DNA from 3 places in the Streptomyces sp. NPDC051051 genome. Region 1 is predicted to be linked to each of the others. Evidence: riboswitches for the same ligand, from Rfam matches in the RefSeq annotation. Region 1 holds a riboswitch; each other region holds the start of a gene.
What was found. A riboswitch is a leader RNA that binds a small molecule or an ion and turns the genes downstream of it on or off. The one in region 1 is predicted to bind S-adenosylmethionine.
Positions count from the first base shown of each region.

Region 2: another riboswitch for S-adenosylmethionine. It lies ahead of thrC (threonine synthase); the one in region 1 lies ahead of AB0N31_RS00650 (putative leader peptide).
Region 3: another riboswitch for S-adenosylmethionine. It lies ahead of AB0N31_RS33115 (aminotransferase class V-fold PLP-dependent enzyme); the one in region 1 lies ahead of AB0N31_RS00650 (putative leader peptide).

Region 1 is NZ_JBFBCB010000001.1:128,722-133,503, reverse strand. Features, by position in the region: gene AB0N31_RS00655 (sulfite exporter TauE/SafE family protein) at 1-660, opposite strand, end outside; SAM riboswitch class IV at 1,227-1,336, shown strand; gene AB0N31_RS00650 (putative leader peptide) at 1,364-1,486, shown strand; gene AB0N31_RS00645 (ABC transporter substrate-binding protein) at 1,670-3,292, shown strand; gene AB0N31_RS00640 (ABC transporter permease) at 3,296-4,255, shown strand; gene AB0N31_RS00635 (ABC transporter permease) at 4,252-4,782, shown strand, end outside.
Region 2 is NZ_JBFBCB010000043.1:35,520-40,301, forward strand. Features, by position in the region: gene AB0N31_RS27770 (trehalose-6-phosphate synthase) at 1-747, opposite strand, end outside; gene AB0N31_RS27775 (glucosyl-3-phosphoglycerate synthase) at 879-1,823, opposite strand; SAM riboswitch class I at 1,993-2,163, shown strand; gene thrC (threonine synthase) at 2,182-3,465, shown strand; gene AB0N31_RS27785 (MoaD/ThiS family protein) at 3,462-3,737, shown strand; gene AB0N31_RS27790 (cold-shock protein) at 4,203-4,409, shown strand; gene groL (chaperonin GroEL) at 4,762-4,782, shown strand, end outside.
Region 3 is NZ_JBFBCB010000069.1:14,659-19,440, forward strand. Features, by position in the region: gene trpD (anthranilate phosphoribosyltransferase) at 1-834, shown strand, start outside; SAM riboswitch class IV at 935-1,051, shown strand; gene AB0N31_RS33115 (aminotransferase class V-fold PLP-dependent enzyme) at 1,231-2,592, shown strand; gene AB0N31_RS33120 (Lrp/AsnC ligand binding domain-containing protein) at 2,629-2,910, opposite strand; gene AB0N31_RS33125 (rhomboid family intramembrane serine protease) at 2,907-3,641, opposite strand; gene AB0N31_RS33130 (hypothetical protein) at 3,813-4,052, shown strand; gene AB0N31_RS33135 (NYN domain-containing protein) at 4,123-4,782, shown strand, end outside.

The sequences.
Region 1 (4,782 bases):
GCCGAGGCCGCAGGCCAGGCCGAGGGACCAGTCGGGGGCGATGCTGCCGGTTCGGGCCAGGGACAGCAACGCGTAGGTGGAGGCTCCGACGACGGACGTGGCGAAGGTGGAGGCGAGCGCGGCGGGGGCGACCTTGGCGACAGGGACCCCGCGGCCGGCCAGGACGGGGCCGAGGATTGAGCCACCGCCGATGCCGTAGATCCCGCCCACGACCCCGACGGCGAGCGCGAGGCCGGTGACCGTCCGGGGCGCGGGCTCGGGGCGCGGGCTCTCCAAGCGCGCGGGGCGGAGTGTCCCGGTGATCAGCCAGATGCCGAGCGGCAGCATCAGGGCGGCGATCAGGAGCCGGAAGACGTGTGGGCCCGGCAGGGCGAAGACGCGGATGACCGCGCCGAGAACCACGCCGGGGAGCGTGCCCGTCACCAGCCGGCGGACGAGCGGGCCTCGCAGGGCACCGGCACGCCGGTAGCGCAGGAGGGCACCTGGCCCTGCTACGACGTTGTAGAGAAGGTTCGTGGGGGTGACGGCCGGGTCGGGGACAGCGAACACGCTCAGTTGCACCGGCAGCAGGAAGACGGCCCCGGACACCCCGACCGGGGCGGTCACCACGGCGATCAGCAGCCCGACCACGACGCCGACCGCTCCCAGTCCCCACTCCACCCGGTTCCCCCTGCGCGTACGCCAGCCGATGCGGACCCCGACTCGTGCCCCGCGGAGAGCGTAGAGCGCCTCGCCGACGTGACGGCGATGAGGCCGATGTCGGTCGTGGCCGGGCGGCGGCCGCCGCCGTGGACGGGGTCACCGGTGTCGGCGACCGGGCCCGACCGCGGTACGGGCATCGAGCTCCCTTCCCTTGCCGCAGCCGAGTTCGTGCCGGTACCCGCCGGGCAGGCCGGACTCGTCGAGTCCCGCCGCATCGCGGAAGCACGAGCCGGAAGGGACCGCGGTCACCGGTGGTGCGACGAACAGCACGTCGGCCGGTCAGTACGCCTCACGCCGCAAGCAGGTCTGGCAGTTGTCCCGTCGCGCGATCACAGGAACACCGTCGGGGCCCTGCCGAACACGCACGCCGGGCACACCCCGCCGCACCGGTCGCATGCGATGCGGCGGTCACCTTCGACGATCTCGATCACGCGGCCCGGCCTCCTGCGATCACCGACCGACGCGGCTCGGACTGCGGCCGGCTCCATTGACGGATCACGGCGGCGATCGGTAAAGTTTCAAGTGGCATTGAGTGTCAGCGTGAAGCCCTGGCTTGCTGACCGGCAACCCTCCGACGCGGTGGGGTGCTCCAGGTGAAAGCCCGGCCGGGTCGCCCACCCGGCAAGCGCGTGGCCCCGTGGCAGGGCCTGGACCTGGAGGAATGAGCGTGCGGCACAGCAGCGTCTCGAGTCCCTCCAGCACGGCCGTGGCGGCTCTCTCCCGATTCTCCCGCCGACGCCACATCGACCTGCAGCGCATCACCACTTGCCTGTGTCGTGGCTGACCGAGTCCCGTCGGCTGTCCGAGGACGTTCACCGCTGGCTCTGACGCCCGCAGCAACCTCCTGATCTTTTCCCGCCCTACGCCCTTTGACCGTGTCGCTCTTCCCCGGGGGCGACACCGTCCATGCCTCTCCATGTCCGCACGGAAACGTGCGTGACGGCTTTCGAGTAGGAGAAATCATTCCGTGATATCGCATCCAAATTCCCGCACTGCCCGACGGGCGGCACTGACCGCACTCCTGACAACCAGTGTGCTGCTGACCGCATGCTCGTCCGGCAGCGGCAGCGGTTCGAGCAACGACAGCGGCCAGGCCAGGTCCGGCGGCACACTGACCTTCGCGGTGGGTTCCGACGCCGGCTGCGTGGATCCGCAGCAGGTCGCCAGCAACGACACCGTCTACTCGCTGCGCCAGGTGGTCGACTCCCTGACCGACCAGGACCCCAGGACCGGCAAGATCGTGCCGTGGCTGGCGAAGAGCTGGGACATCAGCCCGGACGCGACGACCTTCACCTTCCACCTCAGATCCGGTGTCACCTTCAGCGACGGGACGCCGCTGACCGCGCAGGTGGTCAAGGACAACTTCGACGCGGTACCGAAGCTGGGCGCCCTGGGGGGCCTGGCCCAGGGGTACCTGAGCGGCGTGGAAAGCACCTCCGTGGTCGACCCGCTCACTGTGCGGGTGAAGTTCAAGCAGCCCAACGCCCAGTTCCTGCAGGCCACTTCCACGTTCTCACTGGGCATCGAGTCGTCGGCGAGCGTGAAGAGGTCCCCGCAGCAGAAGTGCAGCCGGGGAATCGCCGGCAGCGGCCCGTTCACGCTGAAGCAGTACGTGCAGAACCAGTCGATCACCTTGGCCAAGCGCGCCGATTACGACTGGGGTTCCTCGCTGTGGACCAAGAAGGGCGCGGCGTACCTCGACAAGCTGGTGTTCAAGGTGGTGCCCGAGGCAGGGGTGCGCACCGGCAGCCTCCAGTCCGGTCAGGTGGACGCGATCAGCAGCGTGGGCAAGGCCGACGAGGCGGCGCTCAAGGGCGCTCACGTGGACCTGCTGCGGCGGGCCAACCCGGGCAACGTGTTCCACCTGGGGCTGAACAACTCCCGGCCACTGCTGAAGGACGTGAAGGTGCGTCAGGCGATCCTGTTCGCCATCGACCGGCAGCAGATCGTCGACGTCGTGTTCCCGACCGGTACGCAGCCGGCCACCAGCATACTGGCGCACACCACACCGGACTACGCCGACCTCGGCCCGGAGCTGGTCCACGACGCGGCGAAGGCGAAGTCCCTGCTGGACTCGGCCGGCTGGAAGACGGGCAGTGACGGCATCCGGACGAAGAACGGCGGCAGACTGAGGCTGTCCGTCACGTGGTTCGCCAACGCGGCCACGAACCAGCCCGCACTGGAGCTGATCCAGCAGCAGCTCAAGGCCGTGGGCATCGACGTGGTACTCGAGGAACGGCAGATCACCCAGTTCGCCCCGACGCTGCAGTCCGGTGGCTTCGACGCCGTGTGGGGCAACCTGACCCGGGCCGACCCGGACATCCTGCGCAGTCAGTACTCCACCCGGCTGGCCAACTTCTACCGCCTGCCGGCGAGCCCGCTGGACTCGCTGCTGACCCAACAGGCGGCCACCACCGATGCGGCCAAGCGCAAGCAACTGGTCGGCCAGGCACAGCGGTTGATCGTGCAGAACGCGTACGTGGTGCCGGTGGTGGAGCTGCAGATCCAGCTCGGGGTGGCGAAGAAGGTGCACAGCCTCGGCCTCGAGGCCTCCAGCCGGATCCAACTGCACGACACCTGGATCGGCTAGCACATGCTCCGCTACGTGATCAAACGCGTCGCGCAGGCGCTCGGAGTGCTGTGGGCGGCCTACACGGTCTCGTTCCTGGTGCTGGACTTCCTGCCCGGTGATCCGGTGTCGGCGATGGCCGGTGCCGGAGCGGACTCGGCGCAGATCGATCCGGCGCAGCTCGCCAGGCTTCGACACGAGTACGGCTTCGACAAGCCGGTACTGGCGCAGTACGCCGACCACCTCGGCAACGCGGTGCGCGGGGACTTCGGCGACTCGGTCTCCACCGGCCGTCCGGTGACCTCGACCCTGGGCGACGCACTGCCGCAGACCCTGGCGTTGACCGGTACGGCGCTGTTGCTCGCGGTGGTCCTCGGCGGCGGTCTCGCGGTGCTGGCGACCTACACCTCGCAGCGGTGGCTGCGGCAACTGCTGCTGTCGTTGCCGCCGCTCGGCGTGTCGGTGCCGACCTTCTGGGTGGGGCTGCTGTTCGTCGAGCTGTTCTCCTTCCGGCTGCGGTGGTTCCCGGCGTTCGGCAACGACGGTCTGCGGGGCCTGGTGCTGCCGGCGCTGACACTGGCGATCCCGACCGGTGCGCAGGTCGCACAGGTGCTGGCCAAGAGCCTGCTCACGGCCCTGGACCAGGCCTATGTGGAGACCGCCCGGGCCAAGGGCGCGGGCAGGTGGCGGATCCACCTGCGGCACGCTCTGCGCAACGCGTCGTTGCCGGCGCTGACGGTCGTCGGGCTGCTGGCCGGGCAGCTGATCGCCGGTTCGGTGGTCGTCGAGACCGTGTTCTCCCGCGACGGCCTGGGCCGGGTCACGGCGGCCGCGGTCACGGCCCAGGACATCCCGCTGGTCCAGGGAGTCGTGGTGTTCGGGGCACTGATCTTCGTGCTGGCCAACCTGGCCGTCGATCTCGTCTATCCGCTCCTCGACCCGCGGATCGTGGTGGCCTCCGGAAGGAAGGGGAGTTTCGCATGACCCAGCCCCTTGTCGACGACGTCACCACCGGCGCCGCGCCCGGCTCGGCGCCACCGGTCGTACCCGGCATCGGCCCGCGTCCCGGGCGAGGTCCCGACCTGCGGCGCGTCCTGCGGTTCTTCCTGCGCCGCCCCGGTCTGGTGGCATCGGTCCTCGTCGTGGTCCTCGTGGTGCTGGCGGCCTTTCGGCCGGGGATGTTCACCTCGCGGGACCCGCTGGACGGGGTGCCGTCGCAGAACTTCCGAAGCCCCGGCGGCGCGCACTGGTTCGGCACCGACGAGCTGGGACGCGACCTTTTCTCCCGGGTGGTGCACGGCGCGCAGCTGTCGCTGAGGGCCACGCTGATCGCGGTGGCGGTCGCCTTCGTGGTCGGCGGTCTGCTCGGCCTGGTCGCCGGATTCGTGGGCCGCTGGGTCGACGACGTGCTGATGCGCTTCGTCGACGTACTGCTGTCGATCCCGGCGCTGTTCCTGTCCCTCGCACTGGTCACGGCACTGGGCTACGGAACGGTGAAGGTCGCGGTCGCG
Region 2 (4,782 bases), on a different contig from region 1:
GCGGGCGCGCAGGAAGTCGGCGTCGGCCCCGAGGCCGTGCACCCCGATCTCGGTGCCGCCGGGGCCGTCCACGAACTCCGCGCAGCACGCGGTGAAGGCGTCCGCCCAGCGCCTGGTCAGGAAGCCCAGGCGGTCCGCGCCGAGCATGCCGCGCAGCAGCTGCGCGCGGATGTCGGAGGGGAGCAGCGCGAAGTAGTCCACCGGCGCCCACGGCGTGTGCGAGAAGTGGCCGATGCGCAGGTCGGGCCGCAGCTCGCGGAGCATGCCCGGGACCAGACAGAGGTGGTAGTCCTGCACCAGGACCGCCGCGCCCTGGCCGGCCTCCTCAGCGAGCGCCTCCGCGAACGCGCGGTTGTACGTCTCGTACGACGCCCACTGGCGCCGGAACTCCGCGTCGAAGACGGGCTCCAGCGGGGTCTGGTACAGCAGGTGGTGGATGAACCAGAGCACGGAGTTGGCGATGCCGTTGTACGCGTCGGCGTGCACGTCGGCCGGGATGTCGAGCATCCGGACGCCGTCCTCGCCGACCCCGCGCCGCACCGCCTCGCGGTCGTCGTCGGAGAGCACCGAGCACACCCACAGGGCGCCCGCGTCCGGCCCGATCGCCGACAGGCCCGAGACCAGTCCGCCGCCGCCCCTTCTGGCGTGCAGCGAACCGTCCTCGCGCACCTGGTAGGAGACCGGGCCGCGGTTGGACGCGACCAGCACCTGAGCACCCTCAGCAACAGCAGCACGCGTGGAAGCCATACGCCACAACCTAGCCCGGTCCGTAAACGCTCAAACGTACGGATGCGGTCCGTGGCCGGGTCATGTCCGGCCGTGTACGGCCGCCGGACCGGGTGGTGCGGTCGTGTCCGGCCGGCCGCACCCACGGCCCGTCAGGCGACCTTGCGTTCCGCGTACTCGGCGATCTCCGCCATCGGCGGCCGTTCCTCGGTGTCCACGGAGTAGGTGCGCGGCTCGAAGCCGTCCGCGCTCCGCTCGAACTGGGTGAGGGCGGGGCGGATCAGGTGCCCGCGGGCCAGCCGGAGCTGCGCGGTGCGGTAGATCGCCGCCGCCATCCTGCCGAGTGCCTGCCCGTCCTGGTGGCGGTGCTTGCGGACGCCGACGTCGACCTGGGCGAGGGCGTCCAGGCCGACCAGGTGCAGGGCGTCGACGAGCATGCCCAGCTCCACGCCGTAGCCGACGGGGAACGGGAGCTGTTCCAGCAGGCTGCGGCGGGCCGCGTACTCGCCGCCGAGCGGCTGCACGAAGCCGGCCAGCTGCGGCCAGTGCATGTTGAGCAGGGGGCGGGCCATGAGTTCGGTGACCCGGCCGCCCTGGCCCGCAGCGCCGCCCAGCGGGCGGTCGTACATCGCCTTGACCAGGTCCACGCCGGGCTCGGTGAGCAGCGGGCCCACGATCCCCGAGACGAAGTCGGAGGAGAACTCCTTGAGGTCGGCGTCGACGAAACAGACGATGTCCCCGGTCGTCACGAGCAGCGACCGCCACAGCACCTCGCCCTTGCCCGGCACGGCCGGTATCCGGGGCAGGATCTCGTCCCGGTGGACGACGCGCGCCCCGGCCGCCGCGGCGACCTGCGACGTGCGGTCGGTGGAGCCCGAGTCGACGACGACGATCTCGTCGACGAGGGGCACCTGCCGCATCAGGTCGTGGCGGATGACCGCGACGATGTCACCGACCGTCTCCTCCTCGTTCAGGGCGGGCAGCACCACGGACACCGACTGGCCCGAGGCGCGCTTCGCGGCCAGGACGCGGTGCAGCGGGCGGTCGGTCACGGACCAGGAGCGGGTGGCCAGCCAGGCTTCAGCTTCTTTCAGCACGGTCTGCGGCTCCTCACTGTCGTGATCACACGCGGTGCACGCGGGGTGACCGTGTGATCCATCTCGCGGTTCGGACGTCTGTCTCAACTGTCCTGGCCTTCGGTTACAGTCTTGAACAACGCGGATGACCATCGCATGTCCGAGGTGGCCGCTGTTCACAACTTCATACCGCTCATCCAGAGGGGCAGAGGGATACGGCCCGATGAAGCCCCGGCAACCCTCCAGCCGCGCGCGCCGCCAGGCGTGACCGCCCACGCGTCACGTCGATGTGGCGAGGCTCCCGGCTAGGGAAGGTGCCAAATCCGTCTCACGGCGAGATGCGTCGTGAGGAAGATGAGGAGAAAGGGCCTCGCCTCACATGGCTGCGCAGACAGTTGCAAGCACCACGAACTCCGTCGATCTCGGTCCCGCCACGGCGCTCTCCTGCCGCGAGTGCGGACACCGCGTGCCCCTCGGCCCGGTCTTCGCCTGCGAGGAGTGTTTCGGCCCGCTCGAGATCGCGTACGACTTCTCGTCCTACGAGACCGAGGAGCTCCGCAAGCGCATCGAGGCGGGCCCCGCGAACATCTGGCGCTACGCGCCGCTGCTGCCCGTCCCGGCCGACGTGGCGGAGAAGCCGAACATCAACCCCGGCTGGACCAAGCTCGTCCAGGCCGACAACCTGGCCCGCGAGCTGGGCGTCGACGCCGGCAAGCTGTTCGTCAAGGACGACTCCGGCAACCCGACGCACTCCTTCAAGGACCGCGTCGTCGCCCAGGCCATCGAGGCCGCCCGCGCCTTCGGCTTCACCACCCTCTCCTGCTCCTCCACGGGCAACCTGGCCGGTGCCGTCGGCGCCGCCGCCGCCCGCGCCGGTTTCCGCTCCTGCGTGTTCATCCCGCACGACCTGGAGCAGGGCAAGGTCGTCATGGCCGCGATCTACGGCGGCGAACTCGTCGGCATCGAGGGCAACTACGACGACGTGAACCGCTTCTGCTCCGAGCTGATCGGCGACCCGGCCGGCGAGGGCTGGGGCTTCGTCAACGTCAACCTGCGGCCGTACTACGCCGAGGGCTCCAAGACGCTGGCGTACGAGATCTGCGAGCAGCTCGGCTGGCGGCTCCCCGACCAGCTCGTCGTGCCGATCGCCTCCGGCTCGCAGCTCACGAAGATCGACAAGGGGCTGCAGGAACTGATCAAGCTCGGCCTCGTCGAGGACGGGCCGTACAAGATCTTCGGTGCGCAGGCCGAGGGCTGCTCGCCGGTGTCCGTCGCCTACAAGGCGGGGCATGACGTGGTCCGGCCGCAGAAGCCGGACACCATCGCCAAGTCCCTCGCCATCGGCAACCCGGCGGACGGGCCCTACGTCCTGGACATCGCGCGCCGTACCGGTGGCGCGGTGGAGGACGTGAACGACGAGCAGGTGGTCGACGCGATCAAGCTGCTGGCGCAGACCGAGGGCATCTTCGCGGAGACCGCCGGCGGCGTGACGGTCGGTGTGACCAGGAAGCTGATCGAGAACGGTCTCCTGGACCCGACGAAGACCACCGTCGTCCTCAACACGGGCGACGGCCTCAAGACCCTCGACGCGGTGGCCGGCACCGGTCTGACCGCCACCATCCGCCCCAACCTGGACTCCTTCCGAGAGGCTGGCCTCGCATGAGCGTGACCGTCCGCATCCCGACCATCCTGCGCACCTACACCGGTGGCAAGGCCGAGGTCCCGGCCGAGGGCGCGACCCTCGGCGAGGTCATCACCGACCTGGAGAAGAACCACACCGGCATCGCCGCCCGCGTCCTGGACGACCAGGGCAAGCTGCGCCGGTTCGTCAACGTGTACGTCAACGACGACGACGTGCGCTTCGAGCAGGGGCTGGAGACGGCGACCCCGGACGGCGCCGGCGTCTCCATCATCCCGGCCGTGGCCGGCGGCTGACCGGTGTTCCGTACCCGTCGGTAGTACCTGCCGGTAGTAACCGTCGGTAACAGGGATTACCGAGAGTTCATCGAATTGCCCCCTCCGCGAGAGAAGCGGAGGGGGCAATTCAGTGTGGTTGAGCGCGGTAGAGTTGGGGAACGCGTCGCCCGTCGCCTGCCGGCCGCAGAGGAGTTCCGTCGGGGCAGGCGATGAGAAACAGCCAAAGTGCGCATGTGTTTTGCGCCTTTCATTCCCTTTGTGGGGCCCGACTTGCCCTGAATCCGGGCGAACTCTCACTCTTCTCCGGACCCTTCGCGTCCAGATTTCTCGTCCGATTGACCTGTTGCAGACGGCAGTTGGACAGATACATTCGGCCGCGGTCGACGCGTTCCGGCGCACACCCCCAACCAACTGGGGGGTGAGGTCTGACCCGGATCCGCGAAGTGTGGATCTGTGCAAGGGCCAGTAATAGGGGAGTTAGGCATGGCTCAGGGCACCGTCAAGTGGTTCAACGCGGAGAAGGGGTACGGCTTCATCGCGGTCGACGGTGGTGCGGATGTTTTCGTCCACTACAGCGCGATCCAGATGGACGGATACCGCACCCTGGAAGAGGGCCAGCGGGTCGATTTCGAGATCTCGCAGGGTCAGAAGGGGCCGCAGGCGGACATGGTCCGGCTCGCGACCGGCTGAAGCACGCGCCGACTTGCAGCGACGTTCTTCTGTTCCATCAGCTCCGTCAGCGAAGGGCTCGCACCTCCCGGGGTGCGAGCCCTTCGGCGTGTCCGGAGCCGTGCGCGATCACCCGACGGCGTCCGCCGCCACCCCCCGTTCGCCTGCGGATCTCGGGGGGGCGCTTGCACTCGGCACAGGCGAGTGCTAATCATTGCGTTAGCACTCTGAAGGTGAGAGTGACAACGAAGGACCGGGTCGGTGAGGCCCGCAGGCCAGGTGGGGCAAGGAACCACGGGGCCGGCGAGCCGTCCGTCGCGGGCGCGGGCGCGGTCCGAAGGAATCACCCCCAGTCCTGGAGGGACCACTTCACATGGCCAAGATCATCGCGTTC
Region 3 (4,782 bases), on a different contig from region 1:
GAGCACGCGAACGTGATCGAGGTGCCCGGCCCGGCGGTCGACATCGTCGGCACGGGCGGCGACGGCGCGAAGACGGTCAACATCTCCACGATGTCCTCGATCGTCGTCGCCGGCACCGGCGTCAAGGTCGTCAAGCACGGCAACCGGGCCGCGTCCTCCGCCTCCGGCGCCTCGGACGTCCTGGAGAAGCTCGGCGTCCGCCTCGACCTGACCCCGCGGCGGGTGGCCGAGGTCGCCGAGGAGGCGGGCATCACCTTCTGCTTCGCCGTCAAGTTCCACCCGGCGCTGCGTCACGCGGGTGCCGCGCGCGGCCAGCTGGGCATCCGCACGGTGTTCAACGTCCTCGGCCCGCTGACCAACCCGGCCAGGGTCCGGGCCCAGGCGGTCGGCGTGGCGGACCCGCGCATGGCGCCGATCGTCGCCGGTGTCTTCGCCGAACGCGGCCACTCCTCGCTGGTGTTCCGCGGCGACGACGGCCTCGACGAGCTGACGACGACCTCCACCTCCCGGGTCTGGGTCGTGCGGGAGGGCAAGGTGACCGAGGAGTCCTTCGACCCGCGCGACGTCGGCCTCGACCTCGTTCCCGTCGAGGCCCTGCGGGGTGCCGACGCCTCCTACAACGCCGAGGTGGCGCGCAGGCTGCTGGACGGCGGGACGGGCCCGGTCCGCGACGCCGTCCTGCTGAACTCGGCGGCCGCCCTGGTCGCCCTGGAGCCGACCGGGGCGCCGCTCGCCGAGCAGCTCCGCGCCGGTATGGCCAGGGCCGCGGAGTCCCTCGACTCGGGGGCGGCGAAGCGGACGCTGGAGCGCTGGGCGGCGGCCACCCACGCCTGAGCCGGGACGGCGGCCGACGAGGCGCGGTCCGGACTCCTGGTGTCTCGGGAAATGGACCGCGCCTTGCGCGCCGGTGATCGTATGGCAGGATGTCGTAACAGGTCATGAGTGACAGTCATGAGGCCCCGGCCGACTGTCCGGCAACCCTCCGTCCGTGGCGGGGTGCCCCGGGTGAAGACCAGGCTGTGGACAGAAAGGTTCACGGCAAGCGCGGACCCCTCGCACGCTTCTGATCGAGCGGGGGCAGGGGTCCTGGTCGTCGAGGAGCCCTCCGTGAGCAAGCGAATGCGATAGGGCCGCAGAGCCCCGCCTCCGCATCCCTCCTTCACCTTTTCCCGCGCTCGAGCCGCAGTCGCTCGCGTGGTGAATCCCTCTGTCTCTCACGGGAGTTCCGTCATGTCCGTCTCCACCGCTGCCGCCGCCCCGACCGTTTGCGCCCCCCTGCCGGTTCTGGGGCGGGATGTCACCGTCCCGCTCGTCACCGGCGGCGAGGTCGGCTACGCGGCCCTGGACTACGCCGCCAGCGCACCCGCCCTCCAGCGCGTCTGGGACGACGTGGCCGCCTACGCCCCCTACTACGGCAGCGTCCACCGCGGCGCCGGATACCTCTCCCAGCTCTCCACCGACCTCTTCGAGAACGCCCGCCGGACGGTCGCCGGGTTCCTCGACTGCCGGCCCGACGACCAGCTCGTCTTCACGCGTTCCACCACCGATTCCCTCAACCTCCTCGCCGCCGCGCTTCCCGCCGACTGCCAGGTCTTCGTCTTCGAGACCGAGCACCACGCCGCGCTGCTGCCCTGGAAGGACGCCCGGGTCACCTGCCTCGACGCCCCGCGCACCCCGCGGCAGGCCGTGGCCGCCCTGGAGCGGGCCCTCGCCGGCCGCGACCGGTCCGGCCCCGCCCTGGTCTGCGTCACCGGCGCCTCCAACGTCACCGGCGAGCTGTGGCCGGTACGCGAACTGGCCGCCGCGGCCCACGCCCACGGTGCCCGGATCGTCCTGGACGCCGCCCAGCTCGCCCCCCACCACCCGGTGTCCGTCCGCGACCTCGACGTCGACTGGGTCGCCTTCTCCGGCCACAAGCTGTACGCCCCCTTCGGCTCCGGCGTGCTGGCCGGCCGTGCCGACTGGCTGCGGGCGGCCGAGCCGTACCTGGCCGGTGGCGGCGCCAGCCGCAGGGTGACCCGGCGTGCGGACGGGGGAGTGGACGCGGAGTGGCACGAGAGCGCCGCCCGGCACGAGGCCGGCTCCCCGAACGTCATCGGGGCCTACGCCATCGCCTCCGCCTGCAAGGCCCTCACCGAAGCGGGCTTCGACACCCTGGTGGCCCGCGAGCAGCACCTCGTGGAGAAGGTCCGCACGGGCCTCGCGGAGGTCCCCCAGGTGCGGATCCTGTCCCTCTTCGGCGACGACGCGCCGCGGGTCGGCGTGATCTCCTTCGTCGTGGACGGCTGGAACAGCTCCCACTTCGCCGCCGCACTCTCCGCCGAGTACGGCATCGGCGTCCGCGACGGCCTCTTCTGCGCCCACCCCCTGGTGCGCACCCTCCTCGGCGGCGACCCCCACAGCCAGGGCGAGTGCGGCGCCCCCGAGGCGGCCCCCGGTGAGAAGTCCCTCAACGCGATCCGCGTGAGCTTCGGCGCGGGCACCCCCGACGAGCACGTCGACCGCTTCGTGGCGGCGGTGCGGGAACTGGTGACCGAGGGCGCGAAGTGGCGCTACCGCACGGAGGCCGGCCGCTGCGTCCCGGCGGTGTAGGCGGGTCCTCCCCACCGCGGGCGGTGCGCCCGACGGTCAGGAGTCCAGCCCGATGGCGAACGCGGCTTCGAGGTCGTGCTGCGAGTAGGTGCGGAACGCCACGTGCGTGTCCGTCGCCTCCACGCCCGGAATCCTGCTGATCCGCCCCGGGATCACCTCGGCGAGGTCCTCGTGCTGCCGCACCCGCACCATGGCGATCAGGTCGTAGGTGCCGGTCACGGAGAACACCTCGCTCACGGACTCCAGCGAAGCGATCGACTCCGCGATCTCGGGGATCCGGTCCACGCTGGTCTTGATGAGGACGATCGCGGTGATCACGGTTGGTTCTCTCCCTCGGGGGCCGGAGCTGGGCTGCTGCTCACTCTAGTGGGCCGGGTGAACCGGGCCCACGCGTAGACGAAGCCCAGCCCGAAGCCCACCAGGTGCGCCAGGTACGCCACGCCCGGCCCCGATCCGGCCCGCCCCGCCGCCACCCATTGCAGCGCCGCCCAGAAGGGCAGCACGACCCAGGCCGGGAAGCGCAGCGGCAGGAAGAAGAGGAACGGCAGGAGACTGGTGACGCGGGCCCGGGGGAACAGGTACAGGAATGCGCCGAGAACCGCCGAGATCGCCCCGGAGGCGCCGACCAGGGACTGCCCGGAGCCGGCGTTGGCGGCGGCGTACCCCAGCAGCGCCAGGGCGCCGCAGCCGAGGTAGAAGAGCGCGAACTCGACGCGGCCCATCCGGTGCTCGGTCATCGCCCCGAAGACGTAGAGGAAGAGCATGTTGCCCAGCAGGTGCACCCAGCTGCCGTGGACGAACAGGGCCGTGAAGGGCGTGAGGGCGGACCCCGGCGCGCCGTCGAACACGTCCGCGGGGATCACGCCCCACCGGCGGAAGTAGGCACGTTGCGCGAGCGCCGCCTCCTCGCCGCTGCCGTACACCGGATCGAGGCCCGAGGCCGGACCGATCACGAAGATCAGGCAGCACAGGGCCATCAGTGCGTACGTCACGGGCGCCACGGGGTGTCGGACGGCCCGGCCCAGGGGCCCCCTCCAGTCGCTGATCATGGCTACAGAGCATGACGCAACCGGACGTACCGGGCCGTACCGCCTCGCCGCCGTGGACGGACGGGCGGCGAGGACCCGCCAGGCCGTAGGGTTACGAGCCACATGCTCCGGGGAGCCTTCGGCGCGCCCCGGTCCCGGAAGACCGACACTAGAAGGAAGCGGACAGTCACGATGACGGTTCCCCTGCCGACCGCCACGACGCGGTGGCGCTGCACCCTCTGCGGCAACCTCACGCGGTTCGACGTGACGCGCTCGTCGAAGGTCGTCGAGTACGTCCACCTCGATCTCGCCGGTGAGGCGAAGGTGGAGGAGCGCGAGGTGGTCAGTGAGACCATCGAGTCGGTGCGGTGCCGTTGGTGCAACGCCGTGGATCAGGTGGAACTGGTGGACAGGCCGGGCGCCGGCTCCTGAGGATGGGGGTCCCCCCGCTCGAGCGAAGTCGAGAGTGGGGGAGGCCCCGCACGGAATTGGGGTGTGACGGATGGTGGAGACCACGGGCGGGGGGCCGGGCGACGGCGCCGCCGAGGTGCTCGACCGTCCGCTGCCCGACGGGGTGCGGCGCCGGGTGGTGCAGATCGTCTCGGACGGCTTCGGCGGCCTGACCGTCGCCGAACTGCCCGCCCAGTTGCGACAGTACGCCCGGTTCGCCCCGAACCGGCGGGCCAAGTTCGCGGGCAACGCGATGGCCGCCGCGCTGGAGACCGATCCGCTGTTCCGGCAGCGCATCGCGGAGAAGTTCAGGGAGGTCCAGCCGGAACTGGCCGGTGCCCTGGACTCCGGTTCGCCGCCCCCGGCCGCGGACCCGCTCGACGTGGCCGCCGCGGCCTACGTGCTGCGCCCCACCGGCTGGGTCAAGCTGGTCACCGCCGCCGGCGAGGAGGCCCTGCGGGCGGACGCCGAGCGGGCCGACGAGGAGAGCCGGGCGGAGCTGGAGCGGCTGCGCGAGCAGCTCGCCGAGGCCCGTGAACTGACCCGGACCGAGACCGAGCGGCTGCGCGCCGAGCTGGACGCGGCGAAGCGGGAGGGCGAGTCGCTGCACCGCAAGCTGCGGTCGGCCCTCAGCGACGTCAAGCGGGGCGAGGCCGCGCTGCGCAAGCTCCAGGGCGAGATGGAGGCCGCACGGAGCGAGGGGCAGGCGCAG